Regions from separate parts of the Isoptericola sp. Y541 genome, predicted to be linked through region 3. Evidence: predicted binding sites of a transcription regulator. Region 3 holds the regulator's gene; each other region holds the start of a gene.
The links. Region 3 encodes LexA, which represses DNA repair genes until DNA is damaged. Its sites were predicted from a motif close to TCGAACANNTGTTCGA; they were not measured.

Region 1: the regulator LexA is predicted to act here: its motif matches at 3,938-3,953, upstream of AC1C2V_RS11800 (HNH endonuclease signature motif containing protein).
Region 2: the regulator LexA is predicted to act here: its motif matches at 5,562-5,577, upstream of AC1C2V_RS10795 (HNH endonuclease signature motif containing protein).

What each region holds. Positions count from the first base shown of each region.
Region 1 covers NZ_JCAIUJ010000004.1:342,143-352,100, forward strand. The annotation lists gene AC1C2V_RS11780 (winged helix DNA-binding domain-containing protein) at 1-12, opposite strand, end outside; gene AC1C2V_RS11785 (branched-chain amino acid aminotransferase) at 79-1,242, opposite strand; gene AC1C2V_RS11790 (3-isopropylmalate dehydrogenase) at 1,451-2,518, opposite strand; gene AC1C2V_RS11795 (SAM-dependent methyltransferase) at 2,637-3,350, shown strand; gene AC1C2V_RS11800 (HNH endonuclease signature motif containing protein) at 3,973-5,700, shown strand; gene AC1C2V_RS11805 (ASCH domain-containing protein) at 5,678-6,208, opposite strand; gene AC1C2V_RS11810 (NUDIX hydrolase) at 6,226-6,666, shown strand; gene ilvC (ketol-acid reductoisomerase) at 6,746-7,774, opposite strand; gene ilvN (acetolactate synthase small subunit) at 7,848-8,369, opposite strand; gene AC1C2V_RS11825 (acetolactate synthase large subunit) at 8,494-9,958, opposite strand, start outside.
Region 2 covers NZ_JCAIUJ010000004.1:119,137-129,094, forward strand. The annotation lists gene AC1C2V_RS10760 (M24 family metallopeptidase) at 1-1,008, shown strand, start outside; gene AC1C2V_RS10765 (DUF2599 domain-containing protein) at 1,071-1,925, shown strand; gene AC1C2V_RS10770 (ArsR/SmtB family transcription factor) at 1,968-2,306, shown strand; gene AC1C2V_RS10775 (SRPBCC family protein) at 2,344-2,859, shown strand; gene AC1C2V_RS10780 (SDR family NAD(P)-dependent oxidoreductase) at 2,958-3,713, opposite strand; gene AC1C2V_RS10785 (NAD-dependent epimerase/dehydratase family protein) at 3,883-4,908, opposite strand; gene AC1C2V_RS10790 (hypothetical protein) at 5,001-5,339, shown strand; gene AC1C2V_RS10795 (HNH endonuclease signature motif containing protein) at 5,597-7,312, shown strand; gene AC1C2V_RS10800 (GNAT family N-acetyltransferase) at 7,412-7,876, shown strand; gene AC1C2V_RS10805 (MFS transporter) at 7,860-9,215, opposite strand; gene AC1C2V_RS10810 (GNAT family N-acetyltransferase) at 9,279-9,958, shown strand, end outside.
Region 3 covers NZ_JCAIUJ010000006.1:203,073-213,030, reverse strand. The annotation lists gene AC1C2V_RS14615 (HelD family protein) at 1-188, shown strand, start outside; gene serA (phosphoglycerate dehydrogenase) at 231-1,469, shown strand; gene AC1C2V_RS14605 (DUF5302 domain-containing protein) at 1,544-1,729, opposite strand; gene nrdR (transcriptional regulator NrdR) at 1,869-2,399, opposite strand; gene AC1C2V_RS14595 (LysM peptidoglycan-binding domain-containing protein) at 2,566-2,904, opposite strand; gene lexA (transcriptional repressor LexA) at 3,152-3,970, shown strand; gene AC1C2V_RS14585 (L-lactate dehydrogenase) at 4,023-4,982, opposite strand; gene AC1C2V_RS14580 (ATP-dependent DNA helicase) at 4,992-7,058, opposite strand; gene hflX (GTPase HflX) at 7,167-8,747, opposite strand; gene AC1C2V_RS14570 (class I SAM-dependent methyltransferase) at 8,864-9,466, shown strand; gene dapF (diaminopimelate epimerase) at 9,490-9,958, opposite strand, start outside.

The DNA of each region.
Region 1 (9,958 bases), on a different contig from region 3:
CGGGGTGGGCATCGAGAAGGGGCCTCCGTCCCTGGTCGTGACCGACCGCACCTGCCCACCACCTCCCGCGGCGACGCGTCAGGCGAGCCGGCGCATCCATCCGTGCCGGTCCTCGGACCGACCGTACTGGATGTCGGTGAGCTCCTCGCGGACCGCCATCGTGAGCTCGCCGGGCGTGCCGCCGCCGACCTCGCGGTCGAACGTGTCGCCGGCCAGCCGGCCCACCGGGGTGATGACGGCCGCGGTGCCGCACGCGAAGATCTCACGCACGGACCCGTCCGCGAGGCCCGCGACGACCTCGGCGAGGGGGATGCGGCGCTCCACCACCGCGTGGCCGCGGTCGGCGACGAGCTGCAGGATCGACGAGCGCGTGACGCCCTCGAGGATGGAACCCGTCAGCTCCGGCGTGTGCACCGAGCCGTCGGCCATGACCACGAAGACGTTCATGCCGCCGAGCTCTTCGAGGTAGGTGTTCGTCAGGGCGTCGAGGAAGCACACCTGGTCGCAACCCTGCTCCTGCGCGACCACCTGCGGCAGGAGGCTCGCGGCGTAGTTGCCGCCGCACTTGGCGTCGCCGGTGCCGCCCGGACCGGACCGGTGGTAGTCCTCTGCCACCCAGATCGACACGGGTTTGACGCCGCCGGCGAAGTACGGGCCGACGGGCGAGGCGATGACGAGGTACTCGACCTCGGTCGCCGGGCGGACTCCGAGGAACGACTCGGAGGCGAACATGAACGGGCGCAGGTACAGGCTCGAGTCCTCACCGTCCGGCACCCAGGCGACGTCCGTGCGCACGAGCGCCGCGACGGAGCCGACGAAGTCGTCCACCGAGAGACCGGGCAGGGCGAGCCGGTGCGCCGACCGGGCGAACCGCGCGGCGTTGGCGTCCGGGCGGAATGTCCAGACCGAGCCGTCGGCGTGCTTGTACGCCTTCATCCCCTCGAAGATCTCCTGCGCGTAGTGCAGGACCGCGGTCGCGGGGTCGAGCTGCAGCGGGCCGTACTTCTCGATGCGCCGGTCGAGCCAACCGTCCTCCTGGCGCCACGTGATGCGGGCCATGTGGTCGGTGAACACGGTGCCGAACCTGGGCGCCTGGAGCGCGGCCTCGCGCTCGGCATCCGGGGTCGGCGTGTCCGTGGCACGGACGTCGAAGAGTACGACGAGGTCCTCGAGCTCGGCCGGGAGGATGCCCGACCCGTCAGTGCTCGGGGCCGCGGCGGAGGTGGTGCTGGAAGTTGTCATGATCGGGGGCCTTTCACCGGGGTGACCCCTGTAGTTTTCCACGACCGCGCGCCCTGTGGGCGCCGACGTCGCTCCGACCACAGCGGTCACCTGGACGGACAGGGATGTCGGGTGATCGATGGGGGCGACGGGCGGTGACTCGGACGACTCGTCCGACGACGCGGTGCGGGCGGCGCCGCGTCGTCCGGTGACGACGGTGGGACCGCCGTCAGCCGATGACGCGAGCGGCGAGATCGCGCCCGACCTCGGCCGTCGTACGTACTCGGTCGCCGTGCTCACTCGAACGCCCTGCAGATCGGTCGGCAAGGTCGGCCGCGACGGCCGCCTCCACCCGGGCGCTCTCGGCGGACAGCCCGAGGTGGTCGAGCAGGAGGGACACCGACAGCACCGTGGCGGTGGGGTCGGCCTTGCCCTGGCCGGCGATGTCGGGCGCCGAACCGTGCACCGGCTCGAACATGGACGGCGCAGTGCGGTCGGGGTTGATGTTCGCCGACGCCGCAAGGCCGATGCCGCCGGTGATCGCGGCGGCCTGGTCGGTGAGGATGTCGCCGAAGAGGTTGTCCGTGACGATGACGTCGAAGCGCGACGGGTTCGTGGTGAGGAAGATCGTCGCGGCGTCCACGTGCAGGTAGTCGGTCGTGACGTCGGGGAACTCGGCGTTCACGGCCTCGACCGTGCGGCGCCACAGGTGCCCGGCGTGGACCAGCACGTTGTGCTTGTGCACCAGCGTGAGGTGCTTGCGCGGCCGGGCCTGGGCGCGGGCGAAGGCGTCGCGGACGACGCGCTCGACGCCGAACGCGGTGTTGACCGACACCTCGGTGGCGATCTCGTGCGGGGTGCCGACCCGCAGGGCGCCGCCGTTGCCGACGTACGGCCCCTCGGTGCCCTCGCGCACGACGACGAAGTCGACCTCGCCCGGGTTCGCCAGCGGGCTCGTCACGCCGGGGTAGAGCTTGCTGGGGCGCAGGTTGACGTAGTGGTCCAAGGAGAAGCGAAGCTTGAGCAGCAGCCCGCGCTCGAGCACGCCCGACGGCACACTCGGGTCGCCGATGGCGCCCAGCAGGATCGCGTCGTGACCCCGGATCGCCTGGAGGTCGGCGTCCGTGAGGGTGTCGCCCGTCGCGTGCCAGCGGCGCGCGCCCAGGTCGAACTCGGTGGTGGAGACCTTGACGTCCGAGCCGGACACTGCCGCCTCGAGGACAGCCAGTCCCTGCTCCACGACTTCGGTGCCGATGCCGTCGCCGGCTACCACTGCAAGGTCGATGTTCCGCGTCATGAGGCTGAGGCTATGCCCGCCAGGTCATGATGCGGACACTGATCTCGCTCTCCGGACGGCGCTCCCGTGCCCGGTCAAATGTCTGGACCCGGGCCACGGGGTCGCCCACGATCGCCGGATGACCCAGGACGACGAACTCACGCCGTACTTCGACGCGGCCGCAGCGAACCTGACCTTCAACTCACCGCTCGGCGACGCCCGCGCGGCCGACCTGCTGGGCCGGCTCTCCCCGCCGTCGCCCGACGCGCGCGTCCTCGACCTCGGGTGCGGCTCCGGCGAGCTGCTGCTGCGGCTGTGCGATCGCCACGGCGTCGCCGGCGACGGGGTCGACCAAGACCGGGGCGACCTCGAGCGCGCCCGGCGCGGTGCCCGCGACCGAGGGCTCGCGGACCGCGTCACGTTCCACCAGGCGGACGCGTCCGCCTGGGACCGCCCCGCGCCCGTGGTGCTCAACGTCGGCGCCGGGTACATCTGGGGCGACACCGCGACCGCACTCGCCGCGCTGCACGGGCTCACCGAGCCGTCCGGGACACTGCTGTTCGGCGACGGCGTCTACGAGGCCGAGCCGGACGCGGCGGTCCGCGAGGACTTCGGCGACATGCCCGACCTCGCGACGCTCGCCCGGATCGCCACCGACGCCGGCTTCCGGGTGCTGCACGCCGCCACGTCTTCCCTGGGCGAATGGGACGACTTCGAGTCCGACTGGCGCGCCGGCGTCGAGCGCGTCGGCACCCCCGGCGCGCGGGCCTTCGCCGACCAGCGGCGCGACGAGTACCTGGGCGGCTACCGCGGCGTGGTCGGCTTCGCCTGGCTGGTCCTCACGCCGGCCTAGACCCTGCGGTCGGCGCACGTGCCGGACCTCGGCGAGGTCGAGCCGTACGTCGACGTCGCGCGAGCCGTCGGGGTAGAACCCGTTGCGCTCGTAGCACCCCTGCCGCACTCAGTTGCGCACCCACGCCCTCGGAGCGCACCCGGCGCGCAATCGTCCCCAGATGTGATGTCTCAGGACGTCGGTGACGGTTCTGCATCAGGACATGGGTGACGATCGGTATGTCAGGACTTTGGTAACGCTTCGGCGATCTTGGGGCGAGGCCCGCGGGGTCGTCCGTTGCCGACGTACTTGATGCCGGGTGCGGCCCGTCGACCGCGCACGCCTGCGCAGCTCGTAGAACGACTTGCGCGAGATGCCGTACTCCACACAGAACGTCGTCACCGACCCGCGCGGCGCGTCATCCGGCCACCTCGAGATCGCGAGACGGACACGAGGATCGACAGGTTCGCTGGCAGCCATCCCAACAGCCTCAGCGACGACGAAGTGTCACCACCAAGATCGCTGGAACTGTCACCGATGTCCTGATGCAGAACTGTCACCGATGTCCTGCGAGATGACACGATCGTCCACAGATCTGACTGAGGGTCTAGAACAGGTGTTCGAATCTCGGTAGACTCGGGGTATGACGACGACGCTCCCCGACCGTGCGGCTGACAGGGCCGCCGCCCCGGCGGACGATGTCGCGCGGATGCGCCAGGAGGCGTCCCGGCTGGCGGGGATGGCGCGGACCTGGGCGCCGGGAATCACCGAGCTTCTGGACGCGGAACGCCGACCCACCGGACCGGGCGGTCAGAGCCGGACGGCCGCTGCACTCGGTGCCCGCACGGTGCCGACGCTGGCGGACCTGGACACCGCGCTGGACGAGATCACCGCCATCGAGGCCCGGGTCGCCACGCTGCACGCCCGACGGGCGGAGCTCGTCGCGCACGTCATGGTGCTGGCCGAGGCGCTGGAGCTCGATCTGGTCGACGACACCGACCCGGTCGTGCGCTCGGCGCCGAGCGCACGACGCCTGGAGCTCGCCCGTCGTGCCGTCACCGCCGAGCTCGCGACCACCCTGCACGTCGGGGAGCACGCCGCGGGCACCCTGGCCGACCATGCCCTCACCCTGACCGGCAAAGCACCCGCGACCCTCGCAGCCCTCCGCGCGGGACGACTCTCGTGGGCGCACGCCATCGCGGTGTCCAAGCACGTGGCCGACCTCACCTCTGCCGAGGCCGCCCACGTCGAAACCTCGGTCCTGACCACGGCCGTCGGCACCGACACCGTCACGTGCACCCCCGCCCAGCTCGGGCGCCACGCCCGCTGCGCCCGCGAGACCGCACACCCGGTCCCGGCCGACGTCCGCCACACCGAAGCCGTCACCCGTCGCTCCGTCTGGCTCGACGACGGCGCCGACGGCATGGCCTGGCTGGTCGCCAGCTTGCCCGCCGCCCTCGCGCACGCCGCCTACGACCGGATCACCCGCACCGCACGACACCTCATCGCCGATGACCGCACCAGCGGCACCCGTGGCATCGGCGGCGAGAACATCCGGGACGGGCGCACCCTCGGCCAGGCCCGCGCCGACACCCTCGCGGCCCTGCTTCTCGACGACGGCACCCTCGACCGCTCCCCCGTCGGCCACTCCACCCCAGCCGACGTTCACGACGCGGACGACGCGGACGACGCAGGCGACGCAGGCGACGCAGGCGACGACCGCATCGCCGTGCTGCTGCACGAGCAATCCGCGATGGCGTCCCTCGCGCGCTCGATCCGCCCCCAGGTCACGGTCACCGTGCCCGCGCTGACCCTGCTCGGCATCACCGACGCCCCGGCCACCATGAACGGCCACGTCCCCATCGACCCGGAAACGGCCCGGCGGCTCACCGCCCTGGCACCCTCGCTCCGGCGGATCCTGACCCATCCCGAGACCGGCACCGTCCTGTCCGTCGGCCGTACCACCTACGCGGTGCCCGCCGACCTCAAGAACCTCGTCACGACCCGCGACACCACCTGCCGCTTCCCCGGCTGCACGCACCCCGCACGGACGGCCGACCTCGACCACACCACCGCCTGGGTCGATGGCGGCGCCACCAGCGCCACCAACCTCACGGCGCTCTGCCGCCGACATCATGTCCTCAAGCACCAGTCGTCATGGCAGGTCGCCCGGGTCCCCGCCGCGGGCGAATCGGGAACCGGCTGGGGCAGCACCCTCGAATGGACCTCGCCCACGGGCCGCACCCACATCACCCGAACAGAGCCCATCGACACCACCCGCCACCGCACGGTGCCCCACGGTCACGAACCACCGGACCACGACGCACCGGACGATTCACGCGCAGCTCTCAGTCGCGGAACAGGACCTTGAACCGCTCGCACACGACCTGCATCGACGGGTCGAACTCGCCTCCGGCGGCAGCCTGCGTGCGACGCCAGAAGCGCTCGTGCTCCGTGCGCCACGACTCCAAGGTGCGGTCGTCCTCGCCCTCGAGATAGGCGTGCTCGGCCGTGACCTGGTCGAACGGCACCGTCTCGACCCGCGTCGTGCGGATCAGGGCCCGCGGCTCCCCCTCGCCGTCGAGCAGGATCGACAGGTCCCCCTTGCCCGGGAGCGGCTCCTCAGCCACCTCGTATTCGACGACGAGCGACGCCGTGGCCGTCTTGGTCCCGTCGAGGACGAAAGCCAGGAGCGCGTCCGCGAGCGCCGGGTTGTCGCCGAACGCCCAGGCCGGCGGGGGCACCACGTTCTCCGACCGCTCGCCCACCGCACCGCCGTGGCTGGTGCGGCCGGCGCTCGGCCGGGCAGCGTCCCAGAACCGGGTGATGCTGTCGGCCTGCTCGGTGTCGTCCAGCCCCGGGTTCGCGTCGTCGGTCATGGGCCCATCCTGCCAGGATGACCGGTGTGGACACCCGCGTCGCCGCCTACGCCCTCGTCGTCGAGGACGGACAGATCCTGTTGCCCCACTGGTCCAGCCCTGCAGGCTCCGGCTGGACGATGCCTGGCGGGGGCGTCGATCCCGGCGAGCACCCGGAGGACGCGACCGTCCGCGAGCTGCGCGAGGAGACCGGCTACCACGTAGTGCTCGACGGCTTGCTCGGGGTGGACAGCATCGTCATCCCCACCGGGGGCCGGGTGGTCGACGACGTCCCGCTGGACCAGCCGCTGCACGGCATCCGGATCGTCTACCGCGCGCACGTTGTCGGCGGCGAGCTCACCGCCGAGGCCAACGGCTCCACCGACGACGTCGCGTGGCACCGGCTGGCCGACGTCGACGCCCTCGACCGTGTAGAGCTCGTGGAAGTCGTCCGGCGCTGGGCCGGCCTGCTGGACTGACACCCGCCGGACGCACGTGCGGCCGCCGGCCGGGGGTCTCCCGGGCGGCGGCCGCGCGCGTCGCTGCTGACGGTGTGGGTCAGCGAGCGGCACTGCCCTCCGTGTAGTCGGAGTCAGCGGGCTTGATCCACGAGAACATCTTGCGCAGCTCGCGACCGGTGGTCTCGATCGGGTGCGCCTCGCCCTTCTCGCGCAGGGCGGTGAACTCCGGCGCGCCGGCGTCCTGGTCGGCGATGAAGCGCTCGGCGAAGGCACCGTTCTGGATGTCCGCGAGCACCGCCTTCATGTTCTCCTTGACGTGCGGGTCGATGACCCGCGGGCCTGAGACATAGTCGCCGTACTCGGCCGTGTCGGAGACCGACCAGCGCTGCTTGGCGATGCCGCCCTCGACCATGAGGTCGACGATGAGCTTCAGCTCGTGCAGCACCTCGAAGTACGCGACCTCGGGCTGGTAGCCCGCCTCGGTCAGGGTCTCGAAGCCGTACTGGACCAGCTGCGAGGCGCCACCGCACAGCACGGCCTGCTCGCCGAACAGGTCGGTCTCGGTCTCCTCGGTGAAGGTGGTCTTGATGCCGCCGGCGCGCAGGCCGCCGATGCCCTTCGCGTAGGACAGGGCGAGGCCCCAGGCGGAGCCGGAGGCGTCCTGCTCGACGGCGACGATGACCGGCACGCCGCGGCCGTCGACGTACTCGCGGCGCACGATGTGGCCCGGGCCCTTGGGGGCGACCATGAGCACGTCGTGGCCGGCCTCGGGCTTGATGTAGCCGAAGCGGATGTTGAAGCCGTGCCCGAAGACGAGCGCCGCGCCCTCGTTGAGGTTCGGGGCGATGTCGTCGCGGTACACGTGCCGCTGCACCTGGTCCGGCGCGAGGATGACGACGACGTCGGCTTCCTTGACGGCGTCGGCGACGGACAGCACGCGCAGCCCCTCGTCCTCGGCCTTCTTCACGGACGCCGAGCCCTCGCGCAGGCCCACGCGGACGTCGACGCCCGAGTCACGCAGGTTCAGCGCGTGCGCGTGCCCCTGGCTGCCGTAACCGATGACGGCGACCTTGCGCTGCTGGATGATGGACAGGTCGGCGTCGTCGTCGTAGAACAGCTCAGCCACGGTGATGCTCCTTGATCTCGGTACTTCGTGGGTTTCGGTGGGTCACCGGCAGGGTGACGGTACGCCGTCCGCCTCAGGCGGTGCGCACGCGCTCCAGCGCTCGGTCGGTGATGGATCGCGAGCCGCGGCCCACCGCGAGGGTGCCGGACTTCACGATCTCGCGGACGCCGTAGGGCTCGAGCGCCCCGAGCAGGGCGGACAGCTTGGCGTCGGTACCCGACGCCTCGATGACGACCGTGTCGGGCACGACGTCGACGACGTGGGCACGGAACAGCTCGACGACCTCGAGCACCCCCGACCGCGTGGTCGCGTCGGCCCGCACCTTGACGAGCATGAGCTCGCGCTGCACGGACGACTCGGGGTCGAGCTCGACGATCTTGATGACGTTGACCAGCTTGTTGAGCTGCTTGGTCACGTGCTCGAGCGGGTGAGACTCGACGTCGACCACCACGGTGATGCGCGAGATCTCCTCATGCTCGGTGGGGCCCACGGCGAGGGAGTGGATGTTGTACGCGCGGCGCGCGAACAGCGCGGAGACGCGGGTGAGGACGCCCGGCTTGTTCTCGACCAGCACGGACAGGGTGTGACGCGACATGAGTGGCTCCGTCTCTGCTCGTCGGCCGGTCAGTCTTCGGTGTTCATGGGTCGGATCGAGACTGCATTCCGCTGCAGCCGAGTGCCTTGCTTCGCTGCGGCCCTCAACTTCCGCTTCATTCCGCTCAATCCTCCCGGTCCCACGCGGGCGAGATGCCACGCGCGTACTGGATGTCGTCGTTGGGCACGCCGGCGGCGACCATCGGCCAGACCATCGCGTCGCGCGAGACGGTGAAGTCCACGACCACGGGGCGGTCGTCGATCTCCTGCGCCCGCTTGATGGCGGCGTCCACGTCGCGCTCGTGCTCCACCCGGATGCCCTCGCAGCCGTAGGCGTCGGCAAGCTTGACGAAGTCCGGGATGCGCACCGTGCCGTGGCCGGTGTGCAGGTCGGTGTTCGAGTACCGCTCGTCGTAGAACAGCGTCTGCCACTGCCGCACCATGCCCAGCGAGCTGTTGTTGATCACCGCCACCTTGATGGGGATGTCGTTGATCGCGCAGGTGGCAAGTTCCTGGTTGGTCATCTGGAAGCAGCCGTCGCCGTCGATGGCCCACACCTCGCGGTCCGGCTCGCCCACCTTGGCGCCCATGGCCGCCGGGACGGCGAAGCCCATCGTGCCGAGCCCCCCGGAGTTCAGCCAGCTGCGGGGCCGCTCGTAGCGGATGAACTGCGCCGCCCACATCTGGTGCTGGCCCACGCCCGCGGCGTAGATCGCGTCCGGCCCCGCCAGCGCGCCGAGCCGCGAGATCACGTGCTGCGGCGACAGGTGTCCGTCGGCGGTGGCCGTGAAGCCCAGGGGGTATGTCTCGCGCCACGTGTCGAGCTGGTGCCACCAGGCGCCCAGGTCCGGCTTGCCCACCTTGGCGTGCTCGACCTCGAGCGCGGGGACGAGGTCGGCGATCACCTCGCGCAGGTCGCCCACGATCGGGACGTCCACGGGACGGTTCTTGCCGATCTCGGCGGGGTCGATGTCGGCGTGCACGACGGCGGCGTGCGGCGCGAAGCTCGACAGCCGGCCGGTCACCCGGTCGTCGAACCGGGCGCCCAGCGCGACCACGAGGTCGGCCTTCTGCAGTGCGGCGACGGCGGGGACCGTGCCGTGCATGCCGGGCATCCCCAGCTGCTGCGGGTGGCTGTCGGGCACCGCGCCGCGGGCGGTGAGCGTCGTGACGACGGCCGCCCCGGACGTGTCGACCAGCCGGCGCAGCTCCGCCGACGCGCCCGCGCGGATCACGCCGCCACCCACGTACAGCACGGGCCGGCGCGCCGTCGCGAGCAGCTTGGCCGCCTCGCGGATCTGCTTGCCGTGCGGCTTGGTCACCGGGTGATAGCCGGGCAGCGCCAGCTCGGGCGGCCAGGAGAAGGTGGTGGCGGCCGCCATCGCGGACTTCGCGATGTCGACCAGTACCGGCCCCGGGCGGCCCGTCGACGCGATGTGGAACGCCTCGGCGATCGTGCGCGGGATCTCCGCCGGGTCGGTGACCAGGTAGGAGTGCTTGGTGATCGGCATCGTGATGCCGACGATGTCGGCCTCCTGGAACCCGTCGGTACCGATGAGCGACTCGGCGACCTGGCCGGTGATCGCGACC
Region 2 (9,958 bases), on a different contig from region 3:
GCCGCCGAGCTCGAGCGGCTCACGATGCTCGTGCTTCCCGCCGACGGCGACGCCGTGGCCGTCGTCCCTCGCCTGGAGGCGCACGACCTCGAGGTCGGCGCGGTGGGCGGCATCGAGGCGGTCGCGTGGTCGGACGGCGAGGACGAGCACGCCGTCACGGGCCGGCTGCTGCGCCCGGACGGGCGGTACGCGATCAGCGACGCCGCGTGGGCGATGCACGTGCTGGGACTGCAGCGCACGCTGCCCGCGTCGTCATACGCGGCGGTCACGACGGTGCTGCCGATGCTGCGCGCGGCGAAGTCGCCCGCGGAGGTGGCGCGCCTCGCGGCGGCCGGCGCCGGCGCGGACGCCGTCTTCGCCGAGATCGTCACCCGCCGGTTCGCGGGCCGCGCCGAGCGCGAGGTCGCCGCGGACCTGGACGCCCTGCTCCGCGAGCGCGGGCACGAGCAGGTCGACTTCACGCTCGTGTGCGCGGGCGAGAACGGCGCCGATCCGCACCACGACGCCGGCGACCGCGTGATCCGCGAGGGCGACATGGTGGTGATGGACTTCGGCGGGCTCGCCGACGGCTACGGCTCCGACACCACCCGCACGGTGCACGTGGGACCCCCCACCGACCGCGAGCAGGAGGTGCACGACGTCGTCCGCACCGCCCAGCAGGCGGGCGTCGACGCCGTCCGCCCGGGCGCGACCTGCCAGGACGTGGACCGCGCCTCCCGCGCCGTCATCGACGACGCCGGGTACGGCGAGTACTTCGTGCACCGCACCGGGCACGGCATCGGGCTGACGACGCACGAGCCGCCCTACATGGTGGAGGGCGAGCGGACGCCGATCGAGGCGGGGATGTGCTTCTCCGTCGAGCCGGGGATCTACCTGCCCGGGGACTTCGGCGTCCGCATCGAGGACATCGTCGTCGCGTTCCCGGCCGGGGTGCCGGGCCTGGACGACTCCCCCGATGCGGCCGTGCGGCTCAACACCTCGCCGCACGAGGTCGTGCTGGTGGAGTAGCTCGGCCAGACCCGCACCGGCGCGACCGCACCCGGCGGACACACCTGGCGGACACTGGGCACGTGCACCCACGCCGCCCGCCGCCGCGCCCCTCCGCGAGGCGCGCCGCCGCCGGGGCTGTTGCCCTGCTGCTAGCGCTGGCCGCCTGCACCACGTCCGGCCCGGCCACGCCGTCCGCCGGCCCGACGACGCCGACGTCCGCGTCGAGCGCCACCCCGTCGCCGCCCGCCGATGACGCCGCAAGCACGGCCGTGACGGCGGGCGACGTCGAGCTGCGGGTGACGGTGCCGGGCGCGACGCCCGGCGACCCCCGGGTGCAGGTCTCCCCCGATGCCGGCACCGTGACGGTGAGCATGGCGCCGGGAGCCGACCCGGCAGCCGCGGAGGCGCCCGAGATCGCCCTGACCTCGCGCGGCACGTTCGCGACGAACCCGGACGGCAGCGTCACGGTGCGCGACGGCGACACGGCCGTCGGCGGGCTCACCGCCCCCCGCGGCGCGCGGCTCGTCGCCGTCGACGACACGCACCTGGAGCTGCGCGCTTCCGGGACCGCGGGCGACGGCGCCGACAGCGACGAGACCGACAGCGACGAGACCGGCAGCGACGAGACGGACACGGTCACGACCGTCCTCGGCACGCGGGCGGTGGACGGCACCGACTGGGGCGACCGCGAGGGCGGCCGTTCGCTGGCCGTCACCCCGACCGGCTGGGCGCGCACGGCCGGCCAGGCCGGGGTCGACCTCGCATGGTCCGAGATCACGTCCGCCGAGCCCGAGGCGGACGTCCCGACGATGCGCGACCAGCTCGAATGCCATGCGATCGGGGCGCCGGACAAGGACACCTGGAACCTCGAACCGTGGCGCCCCGACGTCGGCCTGATCGCCACGATGGCGGCTCGTTGCAACCCCACCGGGTGACGCAACCCTTGACACATTCCCATATCGGTATATGTTGAGGGAGTGGCACGAGCAGCAACGACGACAGACGCGTTCAACGCGGTGGCCGAGCCCCGGCGCCGCGAGATCCTCGACGCCCTCGCCTCCCGCGAGCTCAGCGTCGGCGAGCTCGTCGACCTGCTCGGTATCGCCCAGCCGCTGGTCTCCAAGCACCTCAGGGTGCTGCGGAAGGTCGGGCTGGTCGAGGTGCGCGACGACGGTCGTCGGCGCCTCTACCGCACGGACGCACGGCCCCTGCAGGAGATCCACGCCTGGGCCGGCCGGTACGAGCGGCTGTGGGAGGAGCGGTTCGAGCTCATCGACGAGCTGCTCGACGAGGTGGACGAATCACGGAACACCTAGCGGGACCAGCAACCGGACACGAGCGAGGAGAAGAGCCATGACCAGCACGACATCGTCATCCCGGAGGGGCAGCGCGGTCCTGACGCTGCCGAACGACACCGACATCCAGATCACGCGCGAGTTCGCCGCCCCAACGGCCGCCGTGTGGCGGGTGTTCACCGAGGCCGACCTCATCGCCCGCTGGTGGGCTGGCCAGCACGGCACCGTCACCAGCGTCGAGATCGACCTGCGCCCGGGCGGCACGTACCGCTACGCGATGCAGGCGAACGAGGGCTTCGAGGTCGCCTTCCACGGCGAGTTCCAGGAGGTGGTGCCGACGGAGCGGCTCGTGCACACCGAGGTGTTCGAGGGCATGCCCGACGGCGAGTCGGCGGCCACGCTCAACACGTACACCTTCGCCGAGCGCGACGGTCGCACCACGCTCACGCTCGTCACCCGGGCGCCGAGCTCGGAGGTGCGGGACGCGATCGTGGAGTCCGGCATGGAGGGCGGCGTCCAGGAGGGCTTCGACATCGTCGACGAGATCGCCGCCGAGCTCACCGCCGGAGACTGACTCCCCGGAGCGCCGAACAGGCGGTTGACACCGTTTCGAGCCGAAATATCAGCCCGAAACCGGTGTCAACCGCCTGTTCGGCATCCGGCGGGCGCGGGTCAGACGGCGGTGTATCCGCCGTCCACGAGCCAGTACGCGCCGGTGACGAAGGACGCGTCGTCGGACAGCAGGAACCGCACGACCGTCGCGACCTCCTCCGCGGTGCCGAGCCGGCCGAGCACGTGCTTGGCCTCGAGGGCCTGGCGCGCCTCGGGCGAGAGGCTGGACTCGACCAGCGGCGTCTTGATGTAGCCGGGGCCGACGGCGTTGATCCGCAACCCCTGCGCACCGTACTCGGCGGCGGCGTTCTTGGTGATGCCGACGACGCCGTGCTTCGCCGCGGTGTACGCGCCGCTGCCGATCGCCGCGACGGTGCCGTGGATCGAGGCCATGTTGACGATGGCGCTCTCGCCGCCGCCCTGTTCCAGCATCGCCGGGATCTGGGCGCGCATCCCGTACAGCACACCGTTGAGGTTGATGCCGATGACGCGGTCCCAGTCGTCCAGGTCGGTCTCGCCGGCGGGCGCCGGCTTGCCACCGATCCCGGCGTTGTTGACGGCGTAGTTCAGGCCGCCGAACGTCTGGCGCGCGAACTCCACGGCCTTGGCCGAGTCCTCCTTGACCGCGGTGTTCTGCTCGAACGCCGCCGCCTCGCCGCCGGACGCCTTGATCTCGTCCGCCACACGCTGCGCGGCGTCGAGCCGGATATCCGTCACCACGACCTTGGCGCCGTGGGCCGAAAGCTCCTTGCTGATCGCCTCGCCGATGCCCGAACCGCCGCCCGTCACGAGCGCCACCTTGCCGTCGAACGTCATGCCCGACCCTCCTTCGCAACCACGCCCGAGGGGCGGGGACGCGGATCACGCGAGACGACGCCCTGACGGGACGAACGACCGCCCTGCGGCCCTGGTGAGGGTCGGGGCGCTGACTCTTCGACCGTAACCCCGGACGACTCGCGAAGTGCGTGGTCGTGACCAAAACCACTCAGGCGGTCGGGATCTTGGGCTCCTCGCCGAGGACGCGCAGCACCTCGGCCTCCTCGGCCGCCGTCAGGCCCGTCACGACGGCGTCGGGCGTCGCCGCCAGCCAGGCGAGAGTGTCGCGCGCCGTGTCCGCGACGGGTCGCGGCGAGAGGCCCGCCGCGAGCGCCGGCGAGGCGTCGTGCGCCGGCATGCCGTCGTACTCCGGGCGGGGCAGCCACAGCGGCAGCGACCGCTCCCCCGACCACGGGCGCACGTCGGCCGCGTCGAGCGCCTCGCTGTCCGTCCAGCGCCACCGGGGCTCGACGCCGCACCCGCGGGCCACCTCGGACAACAGCTCCCCGACCGTCGTCACCGGGCCGACGCCGTCGAACACGCCCTCCGTGCGGCGCTCGGCCAGGTCGACGATCCAGGCGGCGAGGTCACGCACGTCGATCACCTGTGTCGGGTCGGCCGGGTCGCCGGGCGCGAGCACCTCCGCCGCGCCGTCGTCCGAGCTGTCGTCGTCGAGCACCCGGCGCATCCGCGCGGGCCAGTAGGCGAACCGCCCGCTCGTGTCGCCGGGCCCCACGATCAGGCCGGGCCGCACCACCGCCGCGCTCGCGGCGCCCTCGAGCACGAGGTTCTCGCACGCGACCTTCATCGCCCCGTACGCCTCCGAGCCGGAGGCCGGGTCCACGTCGGCCGCCTCGGGCTCGCGCAGGCGCCCCGCCCCCGGGCCGGCCGGGTCGGCATCGTCGGCGTACACGTTGACCGTGGAGACGAACACCCAGTGCGCGGCGGGCAGTGCCGCCACCGCCTTGCGCACGTGCGACGGGGTGCGCGACACGTCCACCACCGCGTCGAACCCGTCGGCGGCGAGCGCCGCCGGGAACGCGTCGTCGCGGTCGGCGACCACGTGGCGCACACCCTCGGGCACGCCTCCCGAACGCCCGCGACTGACGGCCACCACCTCGTGGCCGCGCGCCGCGGCGTCCGCCGCGACCGCCCTCGACAGGAACACGGACCCACCCAGCACCAGCAGCTTCATGCCCCCACCCTGGCGCACCTCGACACCCCGCGGCGCGGGTTCTGCCCGCGGCAGAAGGGCGGCAGCCGCGCGCCGCGCCAGTGTCCGGAGCCATGACCCGCGACCTGCCCGCCACCGCACCCGTGCGGGCGGCGCTCGACGTGCTGGAGCGCTTCTCCCCGCCGGCGCTCGTCCACCACGCCGTGCGCGCGACGCTGCTGGCCGCCGACCGGCCGGAGGGGCACCTGCTGGCCCGGTCGACGGGCGCGGACGTCAGCGGGCGCGGCGCCGACCAGTGGCGCGCCGGCCTGCGGGCCGACCACGAGGCCCGCTGGCCGCGTCTCGACGTCCGCGAGCTCGTCGGAGGGTGCCTGCGGGACCAGGCCGCGCGCAAGCCGGGGAGCGTCGTGGCGGCCTACGTGGCCTCGGGGGGCGCGGACGCGGTCCGCTGACCCCCACCGGCCTCGCCCAGCGTCGGCGCGCAGCGCGCGTCGTTCAGCGACGGCGACAAGATCGTCGTCGCCGACCCGCGCCCGGCATCGGCTACGTCGGCAACGGCCAACCCCGCGGACCACGCCCCAAGCACTCCGAAACGTCACCGAAGTCCTGACACACCAACCGTCACCAAAGTCCTGAGACAGGACAAACGGTCGTCCACAGATCTGGCAAGGGTCTAGAACAGGTGTTCGAACTTCGGTAGGCTCGGGGCATGACGACGACGCTCCCCGACCGCGCGACCGGCGTGGCCGCCGCCCCGGCGCACGACGTCGCGCGGGTGCGGCAGGAGGCCGCCCGCCTGGCGGTGATGCCGCGCACGTGGAAGCCCACGATCGCCGAGCTCCTGGACGAAGAGGCGCGGCACGCAGACGAGGACGCTCGAGGTGCGGAGGTCGCAGCGCCTGCCGTTCATCGCCCGCCGACGCTCGCCGACCTGGACGGAGCGCTGGACGAGATCGCCCAGGTCGAGCAGCAGATCGCCACGCTGCACGCGCGTCGTGCCGTGCTGGTGGCACAGGCCTACCGGCTGGCGGAAGTACTCGAGTCGGACCTCGTGGACGACGCCGACCCCGTCGCCAGGACGGCACCGAGCTCGCGGCGCCTGGAGCTCGCCCGACGCGCCGTGGTCGCGGAGCTCGCAACCACCCTGCACCTCGGGGAACACGCCGCCGCCACCCTGGCCGACCACGCCGTCACGTTGACCACCAAGGCCCCCCGCACCCTGGCTGCCCTGACACGCGGAGAGCTGACCTGGGCACACGCCACCCAGATCACCAAGCACGTGGCCGACCTCACCGGCGACGAAGCCGCCCGCGTCGAGGCGGCAGCCCTGCCCACCGCCGCCACCGGCGTCACGTGCACGCCGGGCCAGCTCGCCGCCCGCACCCGCCGCGCCCGCGAGGTGGCACACCCCGTCCCGGCCGAGGCCCGGCACGCCGAGGCCGCCACCCATCGCGCCGTATGGCTCGACGACGGCCAGGACGGCATGGCCTGGCTCACCGCCCACCTGCCCGCACCCCTCGCCCACGCCGCCTACGACCGCCTCACCCGCACCGCCGCACACCTCACGAGCACCACCACGAGCGTGCACGGCACGAGTGGGCATCCGACCGACACGCGCACGCCGAACCAGGCCCGCGCCGACGTCCTCGCCGCCCTCCTGCTCGACGACGGCACCCTCGACCTCACGACTCCTGCCACCGCTCACGACGACAGCGACACGAGCGACGGCGACGAACCCTGCGCCGACCCCCTCCGCGATGTGCTGCACCAGAGGTCTGCCCTCGCGATCCTGGCCCGCTCGATCCGCCCACAGATCCAGGTCACCGTCCCGGTCCTGACGCTCCTCGGAATCACCGACGCCCCCGCCACGATGAACGGGCACGTCCCCATCGCCCCCGACACGGCGCGTCAGCTCACCGCCCTCGCACCCTCGCTACGACGCGTCCTGACACACCCCGAGACCGGCACCGTGCTCTCCGTCGGCCGCACCACCTACACCGTGCCCGCCGACCTCAAAGCCCTCGTCACCGCCCGCGACACCACCTGCCGCTTCCCCGGCTGCACCCGCCCCGCCAGCAGCGCCGACCTCGACCACACCACCGCCTGGGCCCACGGCGGCACCACCGCCGCCGCCAACCTCGCCGCCCTCTGCCGCTTCCACCACACGGTCAAACACCAGACAAAATGGCAGGTCAGACAGTCCCCCGCCGACCAATCACCCTGGGGCGGGGAACTCGAATGGACTTCCCCCACCGGCCGCCGCCACGTCACCACACCCCCTGCGCCGGAGACCACCCGCCACCGCACCATGCCCCACGGGCACGAGCCACCCGGCATCGATCCACCAGGCAGCGTCGGACCTGCCCACTCACCCGGGGAGGGGCCGCTCCGACACGACGTCACCGGCGCGACTCCCCCGTTCTGAGCAGCGCTGCGCCATGATGTCCGGGAACCAGCCGTTCGTGCCGACAAGCACCACCCCGTACCCACCCGGTCCGGGCCGGCGCTGGTAGTTTTCCGAACCGTGCCCGACTCCCCCGCCGCCCGCATCCGCTTCCGCCCCGCCACGCGCGCCGACCTGCAGCGCGTGGTCGAGCTCATCGCCGACGACGCCGTGGCTGCGGCGCGCACCGGCAGCTACGGGCCGGCGCACGAGGCCGGGTTCGACGCGATCGAGTCGAGCCCGAACGACGAGCTGGTGGTCGCAGAGCTCGACGGCGAGGTCGTCGGCGTGATGCAGCTGACGTTCGTGCCCGGCATCTCCCGCAACGGCGCCACCCGCCTGCTGGTCGAGGCGGTGCGAGTCGACGCCCGCCTGCGCGGGCAGGGGCTGGGCCGCGCCCTGATGGAGCACGCGCACACCCGTGGCCGCGAGCGCGGCTGCGTGCTGGCGCAGCTCACCTCGGACAAGCAGCGCCCCGACGCGCACCGCTTCTACCGGTCGCTCGGGTACGCGCAGTCGCACGAGGGGTTCAAGCTGCCCCTGTGACGCCCGGCCGTCGCACGTCCCGGATCCCGACCATGCTCACCAGGCCACCGAGCACGAGCAGGCCGGCCGTGACGAGCAACGCTCGGTGGAACGACGCGACGTCGAGGACCCCGCCGAGGATCACCCCCGCGAACGCGACCGTCAGCAGGCCCGCCACGCGCGAGACGGCGTTGTTCACCGCCGACGCGATCCCCGCGTCGGTGGGCGGGGCCGCCCCGAGGATCGCGGACGTGAGCGGCGCCACCGTGATGGACAGCCCGAGCCCGAACACCAGCATGCCCGGCAGCACCTGCGTGAGGTAGGTCGCGTCCGCGTCCATCGTGAGGAGCAGCAGGTAGCCGGCCCCGGCGACGATCGGGCCGACGGTCATGAACCAACGCGCCCCGTGGCGGGCGGCGAGGGTGCCGAACCTCGTGGACAGCGCGAGCATGGCGACGGTCGAGGGCAGCTGCGCCACCCCGGCGGCCGTGGCCGAGTACCCCGCGACCTGCTGCAGGAACAACCCCAGCACGAACCCGCCCAGCGAGAGCGCACCGTAGACGGCGAACGTCGCGACGTTGCCCCACGCGAAGTTGCGCGCGGCGAACAGGCGGGGCGGCATCATCGGGTCGCGTGCGCGCCGCTCGTACACCACGAACCCGACGAGCAGCACGGCGCCGACGACGACGGCCGCCCAGGTCCGCTCGATCAGCCCGAAGACGGCCACCGCCAGCCCGGTCGCGGCGAGCACCGCCCCCGGCACGTCGAGCCGGCGCCCGGTCGTGTCCCGCACCTCGGGCACGGTGCGCAGCAGCACGATCGTGACGACGACGACCGGCAGGTTGATCCAGAACACCCAGCGCCACGACAGCAGGTCCACGAGCCCGCCGCCGACGAACGGGCCGACGATCATCGCCGTGCCCGTCCACGCCGTCCATCGTCCGATGGCCCGCCCCTGCGACTCGCCGTCGAACGTCGAGATGATGAGCGCCAGCGAGCTGGGCACCAGCAGGGCGCCGGCCACGCCCTGCAGCAACCGGGCCCCCACCAGCACGGGTCCCGTCGGCGCGAGGGCGCACAGCACCGACGCCGCGGCGAAGCCAAGCAGCCCGGCCACCAGCACCCGGCGCCGCCCGTACAGGTCCGACAGCGAGCCCGCGAGCAGGATGAGCGAGCCGAGCGTGACCAGGTAGCCGTCCACCACCCACTGCTGCAGGCTGAGCCGCGCCTCGCCGGTGCCGCCGAGCTCGTCCCCGATGGCGGGCAGCGCGACGTTCACCACGGTGCCGTCGAGGAACGACACGAACGAGGCGAGGATCGCGACGACGAGCACGCGCCGCTGCAGCGAGGTCACGGCCACGCGGACCACGCTACGGTGCAAATCGCGGTGACGCCCTGGCCGGGCCGCGCTAGCGTCGCCGTCGTGACCCTCGAGATCCGCCGCAGCACGTTCGCCGACGTCCCCGCCGCCCGCCGCCTCGGCGCCGAGGCGTTCGGCGTCCCCACCCGCCCGGCGCCGGCGCCTGATCCCGACGCCTGGCCCGCGCCGAACAGCCGGCCGTGGGTGGTGACGGACGACGGCGAGCTCGTCGCCGAGCTGGGGGTGCGGTCCTTCACCTCGTGGTTCCACGCCGCGCGAGTCCCGACCGCCGGCCTGGCGGGCGTCACGATCGCGGCGGAGCGACGCGGGGAGGGCCTCCTGCGTCCGCTCGTCGCCGCGGCCCTGGCGGAGGCCCGCGCGCAGGGCGACCTGATCTCGACGCTCTACCCGACGTCGGCGGGGGTCTACCGCAGCCTCGGGTACGAGGTGGTCGGTTCGTTCGACGACGTCCACGTCCCGATGTCGGCGCTCGCCACGGTGCGCACACCGGCGGACGGCGTGCGGGCCCGGCGCGCGACGGCGACCGACGTGCCCGCGATCGCCCGCGTGTACGAGACCTGGGCCCGTGCGCAGAACGGGTCCCTGTCCCGCGCCGAGCCGCCGTTCGCCATGGAGCCGGGCGACATGGTCGGGCCCGACGCCGACTACACGGGCGTGAGCCTCGCCGTCGCCGGCGCGGGGCCGGGTGAGCAGGTGCTCGGCTTCGCGAGCTGGTCCCGCGG
Region 3 (9,958 bases):
TCCTCGACCCGCGCGCGGCCAAGGGCCTGGAGTTCGACGCCGTCGTCCTGGTCGAGCCTGCCGCCGTCGCGGACGGCCCCGGCCGCTCTTCCGACCTGTACGTCGCCATGACCCGGCCGACCCAGCGGCTCGTGATCGTGCACGGGCAGCCGCTGCCCGCCGGAATCGTGGAGCCGGCCGTGGCGTGAGACGGGTTTGTGGGCGCCGACGGGACAGCGCACCATGGGGGCGTGCTGCGCGCCCTGTTGCTCGAGAACGTCCATCCTGTCGCCGCCCAGAATCTCCGTGACGCGGGGATCGAGGTCGTCACGCGCTCCGGTGCGCTCGACGAGGCCGAGCTGATCGAGTCCCTCGCGGACTTCCAGATCCTCGGCATCCGGTCCAAGACCACCGTCACCCGGAAGGTCCTGGCGAGCGTGCCCGGGCTGCTCGCCGTGGGGACGTTCTCCATCGGCACCAACCAGATCGATCTCGACGCCGCCGCGGCCCACGGCGTCGCCGTGTTCAACGCGCCGTACTCGAACACCCGGTCGGTGGTGGAGCTCGCCGTCTCCGAGATCATCGCCCTGACCCGGCGACTCACGGTGCGCGACAAGGCGCTGCACGACGGCGTGTGGGACAAGACCGCCGACGGCGCGCACGAGGTGCGCGGCCGCACGCTGGGCATCATCGGGTACGGCAACATCGGCTCACAGCTCTCCGTCCTGGCGGAGAACCTCGGGCTGCGCGTCGTCTTCTACGACACGGCCGAGAAGCTGGCGCTCGGCAACGCGCGCCGCGTCGAGACGATCGAGGAGCTCCTCGCGGTCGCCGACGCCGTGACCATCCACGTCGACGGCCGTCCCGGCAACGCCGGGCTCTTCGGCGCGGACCTCTTCGCGGGGATGAAGCCTGGGGCCATCTTCCTCAACCTGTCCCGCGGCTTCGTCGTCGACGTGGAGGCGCTCCGCGAGCACATCCTGTCGGGCCACCTCGGCGGCGCCGCCGTCGACGTCTTCCCGACCGAACCCAAAAAGCGCGGCGACGAGTTCACCTCGCCCCTGCGGGGGCTGCCGAACGTCATCCTGACGCCGCACGTCGGCGGCTCGACGGAGGAGGCCCAGGAGGCCATCGGCGAGTTCGTGTCCAAGAAGGTCCGCGACTTCGTGCAGACGGGATCCACCACGCTGTCCGTGAACCTGCCGGGCCTGCAGCTCGCGCACACCGGTGTCGGCCGCATCATGCTGCTGCACCGCAACGTCCCGGGCGTCCTCGCGGCCGTCAACCAGGTCTTCGCCGACCACGGCGCCAACATCGAGGCACAGATGCTCGCGACGCGCGGGGAGATCGGGTACGTCGTGACCGACATCTCGGACGTGACGCAACGGGGCGCCTCGGCCAAGCTCCAGGAGATGCCCTCGACGATCCGGCTGCGCATCCGCGACGCTTTCGAGCGTCCCGAGTTCCCGCCCGGGCCGGCCGCCGGCTGACCTCGACGACGCCGATGCGCGAAGGGCGCCCCCGGAGTTCCGGGGGCGCCCTTCGCGCGCGTGGTCGAGATCGCTCAGCCGGACTTGCGGCGGAACATCTTCTGGACCGGACCGGCGGTCTCGGAGCCGTGGACCTGTCCCGTGTTCGCGTCCTTGCCCGTGGTCGGGTGGCTGGCTGCGTTCTTCTTCTCCAGCGCCTCCCGGAAGCGCGCCTTCGTATCCTCGCTGGGCTTCTCCGCCCGTGAATTGTCCGTCGTCATCACGATCACCTCGTCGTCCGTCGGGGTGGGCGTGCTGGCACGGCCATCCGCGCAAGCACCTGATCCGGTCCAGCATGCGCTACCGCCATCCGGGACGCCAGGGCATTTCGGGCGTCGGACGCGCGGGCGCCGGACGCCGTCATTCCGTGCCGTCCCCGGCCGCCGCCCGCGCACCGACCGCATCCCGGCCGTCCCCGGCCTCGTCCCCGTCGTCGTCACGGGTCTCGCGCTCGGCGCGCAGCGACGTGATGGCGCTCTCGAAGTCCTCGAGCGACTCGAACGACTGGTAGACGCTGGCGAAGCGCAGGTAGGCGACCTCGTCGAGCTCGCGCAGCGGCCCGAGGATCGCGAGCCCCACCTCGTTGGCCTCGATCTCCGGGCGCCCAGAAGCGCGCAGGGTCTCCTCCACCTTCTGCGCCAGCACGGCCAGGTCGTCGGCGCTCACCGGACGCCCCTGGCAGGCCTTGCGCACCCCGGACACCACCTTGTCCCGGCTGAAGGGCTCGGTGACGCCGGAGCGCTTCGCGACCGACAGGCTCGCGGTCTCGATGGTGGTGAAGCGGCGCTGGCACGCGGGGCACTGCCGGCGACGACGGATGGACGCACCGTCGTCGGAGGTGCGCGAGTCGATGACTCGCGAGTCCGCGTGGCGGCAGAACGGGCAGTGCATCGCTGGTCTCCTGCGCTCGGCTCCGGACCGGCGCCCGGCTGCCCGACAAGGTAAGCGCCCGGTGACGCTCGGCGCAAGCAGGCCCGTCATGGACCGGGCGCCCTGCTGCACCGTGGTGCGCGCCCGTGATGCGCGCCACGCTCGGTCCAGGAAGTGCGCGCGACGCTCAGTCCAGCGGGAGGATCACCATCTGGCCGGTCAGCAGCTCCGCCGACGCCAGCCCGTTCAGCTCGCGCAGCTCCGCGACCACGTCCCGCACGTCCTCCCCCGCCCCGCGCACCGCGCTCGCGTACTGCCACAGCGTCTCGCCCGGGGCGACCGTGTGCAGCCGGACCTCCACGCCGGACCCCGGCGACTCCGCCACCGCGCGCTGACCGGCGAGCCCCGCACCCACCAGGACGAGCACGACGAGCACCATGATCACGACGCGGCCGCGCCGCGTGAGCCGCAGGCCACCGAGCCCCAGAAAGCCGGTCACGTCCTTGGTCGCGCTCGAGGTGGTCATCATCCCGTCCTCCGGTCCACGTCGCGGTTGCCGGCTTCGCCGGCTTCGTCGAACACACGTTCTTCGAACACCTGTACGTCGAACTGCTGTACTAGGTGTACCACGTCCGACCGACACGGTCGAGACCCGATCGAACAGATGTTTGATGTCGGGGGGCATCTGGCCTAGAGTGACGACCAGCGCGATGGAAGGTTTGTCGGATTTCATCGGCCCGGCGGCGGGCCGCCCCTGGAGGACGGAGAACGCGATGACCAGCGGACGGGACCAGGCCCCGGCGACCACGGCGGAGTCGTGGACGGCGACCGCCGACACGGCGACGGACGCCCCCGGCGCCACGCTCGCCTCGGTGAGCGAGCTCACGCCATCCGCCGACCGGCTCACTCCGCGCCAGCGGCGTGTCCTCGAGACCATCCGGAGCTCCGTGGCGGCGCGCGGCTACCCCCCGACCATGCGCGAGATCGGCGAGGCCGTGGGCCTGGCGAGCCCGTCCTCGGTCAAGCACCAGCTCACCACCTTGGAGCGCAAGGGGTACCTGCGGCGCGACCCGAACCGGCCGCGCGCCATCGAGGTCGTCGACCCCGATGCCGGGACCGCGCGCGAGGCGCCGGGCACCGTCGGTGCCCGCACCCCGGGCTTCGTCGCCGGCTCCGTCGCCGGCTCCGTGGCCGGCTCTGACGCCCAGGCGGCCACGCCGCCCTCGTACGTACCGTTGGTGGGCCGGATCGCCGCGGGCGGTCCGATCCTCGCCGAGCAGGTCGTCGAGGACGTCTTCCCGCTCCCGCGGCAGATCGTGGGCGACGGCGACCTGTTCCTGCTGAAGGTCGCGGGCGACTCGATGGTGGACGCGGCGATCTGCGACGGGGACTGGGTCGTGGTGCGTAGCCAGCCCGTCGCGGAGAACGGCGAGGTCGTCGCCGCGATGATCGACGGCGAGGCCACGGTCAAGACGTTCAGGCAGGCGGACGGCCACACCTGGCTGATGCCGCAGAACCCGGCATACTCCCCCATCGCCGGCGACGAGGCACAGGTGCTCGGCCGGGTCGTGGCGGTACTCCGCAGCCTCTGAGCCGCGACGGCGTCACGGCCGCGGCGGCCCGGTCGTCACAGGCCCAGTGTCGTCACAGGCCCAGTCGCTGCTGGACCGCACGCATGCTCTCGGCCGACGCTCGCAGACCCGCGACCTCGTCGTCCGAGAGCGGCGTGTCGATGGTTTCTGCCACGCCGCGCCGGTCGACGAGCGACGGGATCGAGAGGCACACGTCCTCGATCCCGTAGAAGCCGTCGAGGCGTGACGACACGGTCATCACGCGGTGCTCGTCGTTGAGGATCGCCTCGATGATGCGGGTGGCGGCCAGGCCCACGGCGTAGTTGGTCGCCCCCTTGCCCGCGATGACCCGGTAGGCGGACTCGACGACGTCGGTCGCGATCCGGCGCCGCGCCGGCTCGTCGAGCGGCGGCCGGCCGCGGAACGGGCGCCAGTCCAGCAGGGGCACGCCGGCGATCGTGGCCGAGCTCCACAGCACGATCTCCGAGTCACCGTGCTCCCCGGCGATGTTGGCGTGCACGTTTCCGACGGCGACCCCGCAGTGCCGCGAGAGTGTGTCGCGCAGCCGGGACGAGTCGAGCACGGTGCCGCTGCCGAAGACGCGCTCCTGCGGGAGCCCGCTGATCTGCTGGGCCGCATAGGTAACGACGTCCACCGGGTTCGTGACCATGAGGTAGACCGCGTCGGGCGCCACCTCAAGGAGCCGCGGCAGGATCGTGCGGGTCAGGTTGACGGTCGCCTCGGCGAGGTCCAGGCGGGTCTGCCCCGGCTTCTGCTTGGCGCCCGCCGTGACCGCCACGACGTCCGCACCCCGGCACACCTCGATGTCGTCCGAGCCCTCGATCTCGGCCTGCGGGATGAACATGCCGCCGTGCCGCAGGTCCAGGACCTCCGCCTCGACCTTCGCGCGGTTCACGTCCATAAGCGCGACGGACCTGGCGGCGCCCCGGCCGAGCGCCGCGTACGCGAGGGTCGAACCCACCGCGCCGGCGCCGACGATCGCGAGCTTGGTCGTGCTCCGTGTGCCGTTCACTGCTCCAGGCTAGGTGTCGAGCCGACGCAGCGCAGCGCGGACGAGCTCGCCGTCGGTGGTCGGCCAGAAGTCGGGCATCGACCGGGTGAGGAAGGTGCCGTAGCGGGCCGTCGCGAGCCGGGGGTCGAGGACGGCGACGACGCCCCGGTCCTCGCTGCCCCGCACCAGGCGGCCGGAGCCCTGGGCGAGCAGCAGCGCCGCGTGCGTGGCCGAGACCTGCATGAAGCCGTTGCCGCCCGACTCCTCCACGGCCCGCGCCCGTGCGGCCTTGACCGGGTCGTCCGGGCGCGGGAACGGGATACGGTCGACGAGCACGAGCTGGCACGACGGGCCCGGCACGTCCACGCCCTGCCACAGCGAGAGGGTGCCGAAGAGGCACGTCGCCGGGTCGTCGGCGAAGGCCTGGACCAGGGTGGGCAGCTGGTCGTCGCCCTGGCAGAGCACGGGCACGTCGAGCCGCTCGCGCATGGCCTCGGCCGCCGCGAGCGCCGCGCGTCGCGACGAGAACAGGCCGAGCGTGCGGCCCCCGGCCGCCTCGATCAAGCCGGCGATCTCGTCGAGCTGGGCGTCCGTGGTCGGCTCGCGACCGGGGGCGGGCAGGTGTCGGGCCACGTAGAGGATGCCCTGGCGCGGGTAGTCGAAGGGGCTGCCCACGTCGAGCCCGGTCCAGTCCGGGGTCTCGTCGGTGCCGCCCGACCCGGCCAGCCCCAGCGACCGGGCGACGGGGTCGAACGTGCCGCCCAGCGTCAGCGTCGCGGAGGTGAACACCCCTGTCGCCTCGGCGAGCAGGTGCGTGCGGATCAGGCCGGCGACCGCCAGCGGGGCCGCGTGCAGCCGGGTGACGCCGTCACCGGCCCAGGGCGCGTTCTCGGGCGGTCGCGAGCACCACAGCACGTCCGACGTCGTGTCCTCGGCGGCCATCCGCTCCGCGATCTCGAAGAGCTGCAGCACCGCCGACTGCGCCATCTTCATGCCCGCGTCGGGCGCTCCCTGTTCCCGGCCCTTGGGCTCGCCCTGCGGCTTGAGCCGGGTGAGCAGCTCGCGCGCCGCGTCGCGCACCGAGGCGACAGCCGCGCGCAGCTCGTCGGGGAGCCCGAGGGGGAAGCGCTCGGCCGGCGCCGTGGCGAGCAGCGAGCCCAGCCGCTGCGACGCGGCGTCCAGGGCCTCCGTCTCGGTACCCCCGTGCCGCCGCGCGAGGCGGGCCGCGTGCTCGACAACCGTCAGCGACAGGTCCATCGTCGCGGCGGCGGTCACGCGCTCGGCGAGCTCGTGCGCCTCGTCCACGACGACCGTGTCGTGCTCTGGCAGGACTCCGGGGTTCCCGGAGACGGCGATCCCGAGCATCGCGTGGTTGGTCACGACCACGTCCGCGTCCCGCGCGGCGGCCCGCGCGCGCTCGGGGAAGCACTCGGCCAGCAGCGGGCACCGGTTGCCGAGGCACTCGAGGGCCGTGACGGAGACCTGGCGCCAGGCACGGTCGGGGACGCCCGGGACGAGGTCGTCGCGGTCACCGGTCGTCGTCTCGTCGGCCCACGCGTGCACGCGGCGCACTTGGTCGGCGAGGGTGGTCGCGTCGTCGCGCGCCCCGCGGCGGCCGCGCGATGCCGCCGGCGCGGGGTGCTGCTCGGCGCCGGCGCCCTCCCCCGGCCCGGGGTCGGCCGGCAGGTCGAAGAGTGTGGCGCCCTCCACCGGATAGCCGCCGGTGACCTTGTGGCGGCACAGATAGTTGTGCCACCCCTTGAGCAGGGCGACCTTCGGGGCGCGGGGCAGCCGGGGGCCCACGGTCTCGGCGACCAGCGGGAGGTCCCGGGTCACGACCTGGCGCTGCAGCGCGAGCGTCGCGGTGGAGATCACCACGCGCCGCTTGTCCACCACCGCGTGCCGGACCGCGGGCACGAGGTACGCGAGCGACTTGCCGGTGCCGGTGCCCGCCTGGACCAGGAGGTGGCGGCCCTCGTCGACGGATTCGGCGACCGCCTCGGCCATCTGGTGCTGCCCCTCCCGGCGTCCGCCGCCGAGCGCTCCCACGGCCAGGTCGAGGAGCGTCTGGGCGTCGGGGGCGTCGGGAGAGTTCACCCGTCGATCCTAGGGCCGGTCACCGACCGTCCGGGGCCGCGCCCACAGCGCAAGCGAGCCCGAGCACCGCCGCCGGGAACGACAGTCGGGAAGAGCCGCGCGCCGACGTCAGCCGGCGACGGCGACGTGCCGCAGCTCGGCCGCGAGGCCCTCGTCCACGCGCCCGCGCAGCCGTGTGCCCTGGGCGAGGTGCTCCTCCTCGACGGAGCCCCCGGTCTCGTGCGCCCGGTGCACCAGGTCGCCGCGCGAGTACGGGACGACGAGGTCGACCTCGACCTGCGGCTGGGGCAGCTCGGCGGCGATCAGCGCGCGCAGCTCGGCGAGACCCTCGCCGCTGTGCGCGGACACGACGACGCTGCGACGCTCGCGCCGCTGCAGCCTGCCCACGACGGCCGGGTCGGCGACGTCGGCCTTGTTCAGCACGATCACCTCGGGCACGTCGGCGATACCCGGGATCTCGGCGAGAACCTCGCGCACCGCGGTGATCTGCCCCTCCGGGTCGGGGTGCGACGCGTCGACCACGTGCAGCAGCAGCCCGGCGTCGCCTACCTCCTCGAGCGTGGAGCGGAACGCCTCGACGAGCTGGTGCGGCAGGTGCCGGACGAACCCGACGGTGTCGGTGAGCGTGTAGGGGCGGCCGTCCTCGGTGCGGGCGCGCCGCACCGTCGGGTCGAGGGTCGCGAACAGCGCGTTCTCGACGAGCACGCCCGCGTCGGTCAGGGCGTTGAGCAGGGACGACTTGCCGGCGTTGGTGTAGCCGGCGATCGCCACGTTGGGCACGGCGTGCCGCTTGCGCTCCAGCCGCTTGGTCTCGCGGGCGGGGGCCATCGCCGCGATCTCCCGGCGCAGCTTCGCCATCCGGTTGCGGATGCGCCGCCGGTCCAGTTCGATCTTGGTCTCGCCGGGTCCGCGCGAGCCCATGCCGGCGCCCTGGCCGCCCACCTGACCACCGGCCTGGCGGGACATCGAGTCGCCCCAGCCGCGCAGGCGCGGCAGCAGGTACTCGAGCTGTGCGAGCTCCACCTGCGCCTTGCCCTCCCGGGACTTGGCGTGCTGGGCGAAGATGTCGAGGATCAGCGCCGTGCGGTCGACGACCTTGACCTTGACGATGTCCTCCAGCGCGCGCCGCTGCGAGGGCGCGAGCTCGGTGTCGGCCACCACGGTGTCGGCGCCGACGGACGCGACGACTTCGGCCAGCTCCGCGGCCTTGCCGGACCCGAGGTAGGTGCCCGGGTCCGGCTTCTGCCGGCGTTGGAGCATTCCGTCGAGCACCTGGGAGCCCGCCGTCTCGGCGAGCGCGGCGAGCTCGCGGAGCGACACCTCGGCCTCGAGCGCCGCGGCCTCGCCGCCCGAGAACAGGCCCACGAGGACGACGCGCTCCAACCGCAGCTGGCGGTACTCGACCTCGGTGACGTCCTCGAGCTCCGTGGAGAGCCCGGCGACCCGGCGCAGCGAGATCCGCTCCTGGAGGTCGAGCTGGTCCCCGTCGTGGGAGGTGTGCACCGTGGCGCCCTCGGACCGCGCCGTCCCAGCCCGAGCGAGCACCCGTGCCACGACGTCCTGCGCGATCGCCTGAGCGTCGCGCTCCGCCTCGCGGCGCGCGTCCGGCGACGTCTCCGAGCCCGCAGGCCCGGGCGTCGCCGGGTCCTCGGTCGGCGGGGTGTCGGGGTTGGCCGGGGTGTGGGTCAAGGTGTGCCTCTCGGGTCGATGTCGGCGGGCGTGGCCGCCATAGGTCTACAACAAGGGTCCCACGCGAGATCGTCCCGGCGGAGGGCTTTTTTGTGGGGGCGACCTAGGATCGCCGGGTGAGCGAGCAGCCCGACCACTACTTCACCGCCCAGCCGGCCTCGGACGCCGAGCGGCGGCACACCACCCTCCGGCTCGCCGGCCGGGAGGTGGACGTCGACGTCGCGGCGGGGGTGTTCTCACCCGGCGGGGTCGACAAGGGCACCCAGGTGCTGCTGCGCGAGGTGCCCGACCCGCCGGCCACGGGAGACCTGCTGGACCTCGGCTGCGGCTGGGGGCCGATCGCGCTGACGATGGCCCTGACCTCGCCGGACGCCACCGTGTGGGCCGTCGACGTGAACGAGCGGGCGCTGGACCTGCTGCGCGGGACGGCGGTGCGGCTCGGGCTCGACAACCTTCGCGCTGTCCTCCCCGACGAGGTCCCCGCGGACGTCAGGTTCGCGACGGTCTGGTCGAACCCGCCGATCCGCGTGGGCAAGGCGGTGCTGCACGATCTCCTGCGCACCTGGCTCCCCCGCCTGGCGCCCGACGCCGCGGCGTGGCTCGTCGTGCAGAAGAACCTCGGTGCGGACTCGCTGGCCCGGTGGATCGAGACCGAGCTGGGCCTGACCGTGGAGCGGGCCGCGTCGTCCAAGGGCTTCCGCGTCCTGCGCGTCGACTGACGACGGCGTGGACGGCGTGGTGCTCAGACCTCGATCTCGCCGCTGAAGACGAGCTCGGCGGGCCCGGCGAGCTCGACGTGCCCGTCGTCGAGCAACCGCACGCGGAGCAGGCCGCCGGGCACCTCGACCTCCCAGGTGTCGGGCACCGGCCCCGCGGCGCCCGACACGGCCCAGGTGCGCACCGCGAGCGCCGCCGCGCAGGCACCGGTGCCGCACGACCACGTCTCGCCGACCCCGCGCTCGTGCACGCGCATCCGCAGGCGGCCCACCGCCCGGCCCTCGGCGTCCATCGCCTCGGCGAGCGGCACGACGAGCTCCACGTTGGTGCCCTCGGGCGGCAGCGGGTCGACCTCGGGCGCGCGCGTCAGGTCGGCGTCGGCGAGCTCTTCCGTCCGCGCGAGGGCGACCACCGTGTGGGGGTTGCCCACGTCGACGCTCAGGGCCGGCCGCGGGGTGGTCCAGCCGTGCACGAGCACGAGGGCGTCCCCGCCC